Regions from separate parts of the Streptomyces sp. NPDC057638 genome, predicted to be linked through region 2. Evidence: riboswitches for the same ligand, from Rfam matches in the RefSeq annotation. Region 2 holds a riboswitch; the other holds the start of a gene.
What was found. Region 2 has a riboswitch for thiamine pyrophosphate ahead of thiC (phosphomethylpyrimidine synthase ThiC). Riboswitches for the same ligand answer to the same signal wherever they lie in the genome.
Positions count from the first base shown of each region.

Region 1 (4,206 bases), on a different contig from region 2:
CGCCACCGCGGTTCCGGCCCCAAGGGGCGCGCCGAGGGCACCTCCGGGCGCGGGCCCGGCGGAGTCTCAGCTGAGTCGCGCGGAGATCACGAGGAACGAGTGATCGAGCACGCCCATCCTGGGGCACCGTCCCCCCGGCTCCCCCTCGGGGGTGCCCCCATCAAGGCTGGGGGCACCCCCGGGTGGAGCCTGGGGAGAAGAACCGCCTCGTCAGACCGCGAGGGCCTGCGCCCGGCGCTTCACTTCCGTCCCGCGATTCTCACTGAGCGCCTGCGCGGGGGTACCCGGCAGGGACTCATCAGCGGTGAAGAGCCACTCCAGCATCTCCTCGTCGCTGAAGCCGTCGTCCCTCAGCAGCGTCAGGGTGCCGGAGAGACCCTTGACCACCTTGGAGTCGCTGATGAAGGCGGCGGGCACCTGAAGCACCCGGTTCTCTCCCCGGCGTACGGCGATCAGCTGGCCTTCCTTCACCAGCTGCCGCACACGCGTCACCTCGACATCGAGCATCTCCGCGATATCGGGGAGAGTGAGCCAGGCGGGGACGAGGGCGTCGATCTTTGCGTCAATCTCGGTCACGGGACAAGCCTGCCATCTGGGACTGACAGTCGGTAGCGGGGGGCCGGGGGACACGCCCGTCGCGGCGGCGTGCCTTCGGGTGACATCGCTGGTCAGCGCGGGTGAAACGGATTCCGGTCCGGCTCAGGCCGAGGCCGCCTTCAGGGGGAGGGCGGCGTCCGCGGCACGCTCGGGATCCAGCCTCGCCCCCGCCAGCATCAGCTTGCGGCCCTGGGCCAGGTCACGGGGACGACCCACCGCGAGCACGGCCACCAGGGCGCCCTCGCGCAGCCAGAGCACCGACCAGCCCTCGCCGTCCGGGGCCCCCCGCCACACGGTGGTGTCGGCGTCCGCGTGGTCACCGGCGTACTGCACGAAGCGGCCGAACTGCTCGGACCAGAAGTACGGCACCGGGTCATAGCTCTGGAGCGGCTCGCCGGACGCGGCGGCCAGCACGTTGGCGGCGACCGTCCGGGGCCCCTGGAGGGCGTTGTCCCAGTGGTGGACCAGGAGCCTGCGGCCATAGCGGGCGGAGGGGAAGGAGGCGCAGTCCCCCACCGCGTACACATCGGGCTGTGAGGTGCGCAGCTGGGCGTCGGCGGTGATCGCGCCGTCGGGCCCGGTCTCGACGCCGGAGCCGGTGAGCCAACCGGTGGCGGGGCGGGCGCCGACACCGACGACCACGGCCTGGGCGGCCAGCCTCCGTCCGTCGTCGAGGACGACCGTCCCGGGTTCGACGGTGGCGACCCGGGCCCCGGTGAGCAGGTCCACCCCGTACTCCGCGTACCAGTCGGCCATCGGCGCGGTGATCTCGGCGGGCAGCGCGCCGGGGAGCGGCCGGTCGGCGGCCTCCACCACGGTGACCGCGCATCCGGCGGCCCGCGCGGCCGTCGCGAACTCGGCACCGATCCAGCCCGCGCCCACGACCACGATGTCGTGCTTCGCGGCGAGGACCGGCCGCAGCCGCTCGGCGTCGTCGAGGGTGCGCAGCAGATGGACCCCGGGCACGGTCTCGCTGCCGGGCAGGGTGAGCGGCCGCGCGCCCGTGGCGATGACGAGGACGTCGTACGGGACCGGCCCGGCCTCGGTGTCCAGTTCGTGCTCCGCGGCGCGTACCCCGGTGACCTCGCGGCCGAGCCGCAGCTCGATCCCCAGCTCCTCGAAGTCGATCTCGAAGGCCGAGCCCTCGGCCGAGCCGAGCAGGACGGCCTTGGACAGGGGTGGCCGGTCATAGGGCTGGTGGGGCTCGGCCCCGATCAGGGTGAGGGGGCCGGTGAACCCCTGTTCCCTCAGGGCGACGGCGGTCTGCACGCCCGCCATGCCCGCTCCGACGACGACCACGCGCCGTGTCCGCTGCTCATCTGGCTGATCGCTCACATGACCACCTTACGCATCTGACGCATCATCAGACGATGGAGGGTGGGACAGCCCGGTCGAATCCCCAGTGTCCTGGGCTCCCGGGCCCACCGGCCCGACGGCCCCGGGCCGCGCGCGTACGGCCCGCACACGGGTGAAACGGGGCAAGCCGCCCCGCAGGACGGGCACGCCTCGCCGGTCACCCCGTGCGCGGCAGCTCCTCCACCACGCTCGTCCCGCTGCCCTCCTGGGACTCCCACTCCCAGCTCTCCTCCAGTCGCACCCGGCCGTCGGGCAGCTCCACCACGGTGGAGACACAGTGGCCGGAGGCGGTGGTGCCGTCCGTCCGCAACTGCACATAGCGGAAGTCGATCCGGTCCCCGTCCCGGGTGCCCACCAGATGACCGCGGACCACGTCACCACCGGCGTACTCGGCCCAGATCCGGTCCGCCTCCTCGTGGTAGGTGAAGCGGGTGCCGGTACCGACCTGGCCGGGCGCCTGGTCGGCGACCGGCGCGAGGACAAGCCCGTCAAGGGATCGGAGTGATCGGCGGGATCCAGCCACAGCGCTGCTCCTTGGCTCGTGGGTACGGAGGTCACGGCGGCGCCACCGCGCCTTACGGCGGCCCGGCGGCGGAGGTTAGGGTGGCCACCGTAGAGCACTCGCGGGAGCCCGGACGGACCGGGCTGAGAGGGAGGCTGGCCGGCCTCCGACCGTACGAACCTGATCCGGGTCATACCGGCGAAGGGAGGAGCTGATCGCCCATGCACCCTGTCAACACCGCCAGCGACACCGGCACTCCTCAGGCACCCCCGGCACGAGACGCCGACCCGCCCCGCGAGGAACAGGCGCGCGAGGACCCGCCCCGTGAGGACCCGGCGCGAGCACCCCTCCGCCGGCGGGCCCGGACCCCCCGCGCCACCGACGTCCTGGTGATCGGCGGCGGGATCATCGGACTGGTCACCGCGTGGCGCGCCGCCCAGAAGGGGCTCGCGGTGACCCTCGCCGACTCGGAGCCGGGCGGTGGCGCCGCCCAGGTCGCGGCGGGCATGCTCGCCGCCGTCACCGAACTCCACTACGGCGAGGAGACCCTGCTCTCCCTCACCCTGGAATCCGCCCGCCGCTACCCCGCCTTCACCACCGAACTGGAGGAGGCGAGCGGGCGGCGGATCGACTACCGCACCTGTGGCACCCTCGCCATCGCCCTCGACGCCGACGACCGCGCCCATCTGCGGGAACTCCACGCCCTCCAGCAGCGCTGCGGCCTGGAGTCGGCCTGGCTGACCGGCCGGGAGTGCCGCCGTCTGGAGCCGATGCTCGCGCCGGGCGTCCGGGGCGGGCTACGGGTCGACGGTGACCACCAGGTGGACCCGCGGCGGCTGGCGGCCGCGCTGGTCACCGCCTGCGCGCGGGCCGGGGTGACCTTCCGCCGCGACTGGGCCGCGCGGCTGCTGGTCAGCCGGGACCGCGCGGTCGGCGCCCGCCTCGCCGACGGCACCGAACTCCCCGCCGGACAGGTGGTCATCGCGGGCGGCAGCCTGAGCGGACGCCTGGAGGGGCTGCCCGACGCGGTGGTGCCCCCGGTGCGCCCCGTGAAGGGGCAGGTGCTGCGGCTGGCCGTTCCCCGTCCGTACGCCCCCTTCCTCTCCCGGACGATCCGCGCGGTGGTGCGCGGCGGGCATGTCTATCTGGTGCCGCGCGAGAACGGCGAGCTGGTCGTCGGGGCGACCAGTGAGGAACAGGGCTGGGACACCTCCGTCACGGCGGGCGGTGTCTACGAACTGCTGCGGGACGCGCATGAGCTGGTGCCCGGCATCACCGAACTCCCGCTGACGGAGACGCGCGCCGGGCTGCGCCCCGCCTCACCCGACAACGCGCCCCTGCTGGGCCCCACCGCGCTGCCCGGCCTCCACCTGGCCACCGGCCACTACCGCAACGGGGTGCTCCTCACCCCCGTCACCGGCGACGCGATGGCCACCGCGCTGACCGACGGCGCACTCCCGTCCGAGGCCCTGCCCTTCTCCCCTCTCCGCTTCTCATCCGGCGACACGGATGCGACCGAGCGGCACTTTCCCCAGGAGCAGCCCGTATGACCAGTGTGTCCGTCGTGATCTCCGTCAACGGCGCGCGTCATGAACTCGCCCGTGGTACGACGCTGGACCATCTCATCGCCGACGTCACGCGGGGGCCCGGCACCGCGCCGGAGGGCGACCCCGCCGAGCCGCCCACCGGTATCGCGGCCGCCGTCAACGAGACGGTCGTCCCCCGGGGCGAGTGGCCCGGCACCCTCCTCG
Region 1 is NZ_JBHVHF010000200.1:5,244-9,449, forward strand. It holds gene ACFVIM_RS24010 (Rv2175c family DNA-binding protein) at 211-576, opposite strand; gene ACFVIM_RS24015 (NAD(P)/FAD-dependent oxidoreductase) at 700-1,875, opposite strand; gene ACFVIM_RS24020 (hypothetical protein) at 2,111-2,476, opposite strand; TPP riboswitch at 2,567-2,679, shown strand; gene thiO (glycine oxidase ThiO) at 2,677-4,005, shown strand; gene thiS (sulfur carrier protein ThiS) at 4,002-4,206, shown strand, end outside.
Region 1: it holds a riboswitch for thiamine pyrophosphate, as region 2 does, so the genes downstream of both, thiO (glycine oxidase ThiO) here and thiC (phosphomethylpyrimidine synthase ThiC) in region 2, are expected to answer to the same signal.

Region 2 (4,206 bases):
GTCTCATCATGGAACTCCCTCGCCGTGTCGGGGTCGAGGGCCAGATTGAACTGGTCCTCCCAGCGGAATTCGAAGCGCGCGTCGGAGAGCGCGTCATCCCACTCCTGGGCACCCGGGTGCCCCTTCGCCAGATCGGCCGCGTGCGCGGCGATCTTGTAGGTGATGACGCCCGTCTTCACATCGTCACGGTTGGGCAGACCGAGATGCTCCTTGGGCGTCACGTAGCAGAGCATCGCCGTGCCCCACCAGGCGATCATCGCCGCGCCGATGCCGGAGGTGATGTGGTCATAGGCGGGCGCGATGTCCGTCGTCAGCGGGCCGAGCGTGTAGAACGGGGCCTCCTCGCAGATCTCCTGCTGGAGGTCGATGTTCTCCTTGATCTTGTGCATCGGGACATGACCGGGGCCCTCGATCATCGTCTGTACCTGGAAACGCTTGGCGATGGTGTTGAGTTCCCCGAGCGTGCGCAACTCGGCGAACTGTGCCTCGTCGTTGGCATCCGCGATCGAGCCGGGCCGCAGGCCGTCACCGAGCGAGTAGGTGACGTCGTACGCGGCGAGAATCTCGCACAGCTCCTCGAAGTTCTCGTACAGGAACGACTCCTTGTGGTGCGCCAGACACCACGCCGCCATGATCGAGCCGCCGCGCGAGACGATCCCGGTCTTGCGACGGGCGGTGAGCGGCACGTACCGCAGCAGCACCCCCGCGTGGACCGTCATGTAGTCCACGCCCTGTTCCGCCTGCTCGATGACGGTGTCCTTGTAGATCTCCCAGGTCAGCTCCTCGGCCTTGCCGTCGACCTTCTCCAGCGCCTGGTAGAGCGGCACCGTGCCGATCGGCACCGGCGAATTGCGCAGCACCCACTCCCGGGTGGTGTGGATATTGCGCCCGGTGGACAGGTCCATCACGGTGTCGGCGCCCCAGCGGGTCGCCCAGGTCATCTTCTCCACCTCCTCCTCGATGGAGGAGGTGACGGCGGAGTTGCCGATGTTGGCGTTCACCTTCACCAGGAACCTCTTGCCGATGATCATCGGCTCGATCTCCGGGTGGTTGACGTTGGCGGGGAGCACCGCGCGGCCCGCCGCGATCTCCTCCCGCACCACCTCGGGGGAGACGTTCTCCCGGACGGCGACGTACTCCATCTCCGGGGTGATCTCCCCCCGGCGGGCGTACGCGAGCTGAGTCACCGGGCGGCCCTCACGCCCGCGCCGGGGCTGACGCGGACGCCCCGGGAAGACGGCGTCGAGGTTGCGCAGACCGCCGCGCGGTGAGGTGTGCTTGATGCCGTCGTCCTCGGGGCGGACCGGGCGGCCCGCGTACTCCTCGGTATCGCCCCGGCCGATGATCCAGTTCTCACGGAGCGGCGGCAGTCCCCTCCGTACGTCCGTCTCGATCCCGGGATCGGTATACGGACCGGAGGTGTCGTACAGCGTCACGTCCTTGCCGTTGGTGAGGTGCACCCGGCGGACGGGCACCTGGAGGTCGGGGCGAGAGCCCTGGACATACCCCTTGTGCCAGCCCGGCGTGCGCCCGTCGGCCTGGTCGACGGCAGGCGTGTGTGCGTCCTGAACGGTCATGAGACCTACTCCCTACGCCGGCATTACCCGGTAACAGGTTCGGCGGTCGACGCGGCCATATCCGCGATGGCCGTCTTCCCGACGGCCGGTGCGGAGGTCAGCGCCCTCTCAGCCCGGTGCCCCGAGCTCCCGCGTGTGCAAAGTGCCCCCACGCTAGCGCCCTCTTTGGCGTGCTGAACAGAGGCCCCCCGCCGTTCTTGCGATGATCGGTCGGTGACGCCTTCGCCACCCGACCCCCCACCCCCGCCCATGGACCCGCCCTGGGACCGGCGGCAGGGACAGCCGCCGCACCCGCGGCCTCCCTCGCCTCCGGAGCCCGCGCCCGGGATCCCGTCGCCCACGACGGCCCCCGCGCCCCACCCCGGCCACGGTCACGGCCCCGCACAGGACCACGGCCCTCCCCCCGCGCACGGAAACATGCCCGCACCCACGCGGGGACCGACGCAGGGGCACAACCACGGCCCCGCCCACGGGCATGAACCCAGCCACGGTCACGCACACGGCCACAGCCATGGGCATACGCACTCCCACGGCCCCGCGACGCCGGTCTCGCGCCATCTGCGCAAGGTGATCGCCGCCGTGCTGGTGCCCTTCGCCGCCGCTGTCGCCGTCGGGCTGCTGGTGCTCTGGCCCGGTGGCTCCGCCGACCACAAGCCCACCGGCGTGGGCTTCGACCGGCAGACCGAGGAGGCCCGGGTGGCCTCGGTGCAGCAGATCGACTGCCGGAAGGTGAACGCGGGTCAGGTGCCACCGACCGGTGACACCAGCACACCCCAGGGCCGCGAGGCCGTCAACTCCCAGCGCGGCAGCTGTGGAAAAGCGACGATCGAGGTCACCACCGGCCCTCATACGGGCCGTACCTTCACCGAGATCGTCCAGCCGGACGCCCCTCGTCAACTGCGGCAGGGGCAGGAGGTGGTGGTGGCCTACGCCCCGGACGCGCCGCGGGAACTCCAGTACGCGGTGATCGATCTGGACCGTACGGTTCCGTTGGCGCTGCTCGCCGGGATCTTCGCCCTCGCGGTGGTGCTGGTGGGTCGGATGCGCGGGGTGATGGCCCTGATCGCGCTCGCCACCTCGTTCGCCATCCTGACGCTCTTCATCCTTCCCGCGATCCTGGAAGGCTCCAATCCGCTGGTCGTCGCGGTGATCGGGGCGAGCGCCATCATGCTGATCGCCCTCTACACCTGCCATGGGCTCAACGCGCGTACCTCGGTGGCGGTGCTCGGCACCCTGGTCTCGCTGCTGCTGATCGGGCTGCTCGGCTCGTTCTTCGTCGGCTGGGCGCTGCTGAGCGGCAACACCGACGACAACACCGGTCTGATCCACGGCCTCTATCCGAAGATCGATATGAGCGGACTGCTGCTGGCGGGCATCATCATCGGCTCGCTCGGTGTCCTCGACGATGTCACGGTGACCCAGACCTCCGCCGTCTGGGAGTTGCGCCAGGCCGACCCGACGATGGGTCCCCGCGCGCTCTACCGGGCCGGGATCCGCATCGGCCGGGACCATATCGCGTCCGTGGTCAACACCCTGGTCCTGGCCTACGCGGGCGCCGCGCTCCCCCTGCTGCTGCTCTTCTCGATCGCCCGCAGCGGTGTGGGCGCGGTCGCCAACAGCGAGTTGGTGGCCGAGGAGATCGTCCGTACCCTGATCGGCTCGATCGGACTGGTCGCCTCCGTCCCGGTGACCACGGCCCTCGCGGCCCTCGTGGTCTGCGCGGACCGCCCCTCCTCACTCCCGCCGGGCCCCTCCCCCACCGCGCCCGTGACCCCCGTCCCGGACGGCGGTACAGGTACGCCTACGGGGCGGGGGATGCCCCTGACCCGTACGGGGCTCCCAGGGCTGAAGTCCCTCCCGGGACGCAGCGGCACGGGCCGCCGCCGCAAACGGTGAGACCTGGCCGGGGAGCGTGCCGCACACGGTGAACCCGGCGCGCGGCGAGCCGACCGCACCCGGCGCCGGTGGCCGACCGGCCCGGGGCGGCGGCCCCACCGATCCACTCCCGGCCCGATCCGCCCGCGGCGGTGCCGGTCCGCCCGAGACCGGCACCGTCTCAGCCCGCGTTCTCCTCCGTCTCGGCCAGGATGTTCCGCAACGCCTTGTCGAGACACCCCTCGAAATCCCCGTGCGCCCGCTCCTGTCCCAGCGGCACCAGCTTGTCGGTGCGGTCGAGGAAGGCGACCACTGGTGCCGCGCTGACCTGGAAGAGCGCCCGGTCGGCGCCCACCTGGAGCCGGATCGCGATATCGGCCAGCTCCTCCGGCCCGGTCGGGGCGACCCGCACATCCCCGTCCCCACTCGGCCCGAGGATCCCGTCCATCAGCAGATCACGGCCGAAAGCCCAGGTCACCGGCGCGTCACCGGGTAGATGGAAGGTCATCCGCACGGCGTACGGATCCTCCGTCTCGTAACGGAGCTCCACCGGGATCCGGAACGAGAGCTCCTCGGAGACAAGGAAGCTCATCAGGACCTCGGCTTGGACCGACTCGCGCATCGTGTACCCCGCAGTGAAGAATGCCTACTGAAAGCTTGTCAAAAACGGCCAGGATTCATCCCTCTGACCCTCTTGCCACAATCGTGCTCCACGCGCTAGAGGACTACAAGGAGTGATTTTTCAGATACTGAT
Region 2 is NZ_JBHVHF010000030.1:13,597-17,802, reverse strand. It holds gene thiC (phosphomethylpyrimidine synthase ThiC) at 1-1,577, opposite strand, end outside; TPP riboswitch at 1,570-1,720, opposite strand; gene ACFVIM_RS06960 (YibE/F family protein) at 1,995-3,473, shown strand; gene ACFVIM_RS06955 (SsgA family sporulation/cell division regulator) at 3,634-4,074, opposite strand; gene ACFVIM_RS06950 (IclR family transcriptional regulator) at 4,195-4,206, opposite strand, start outside.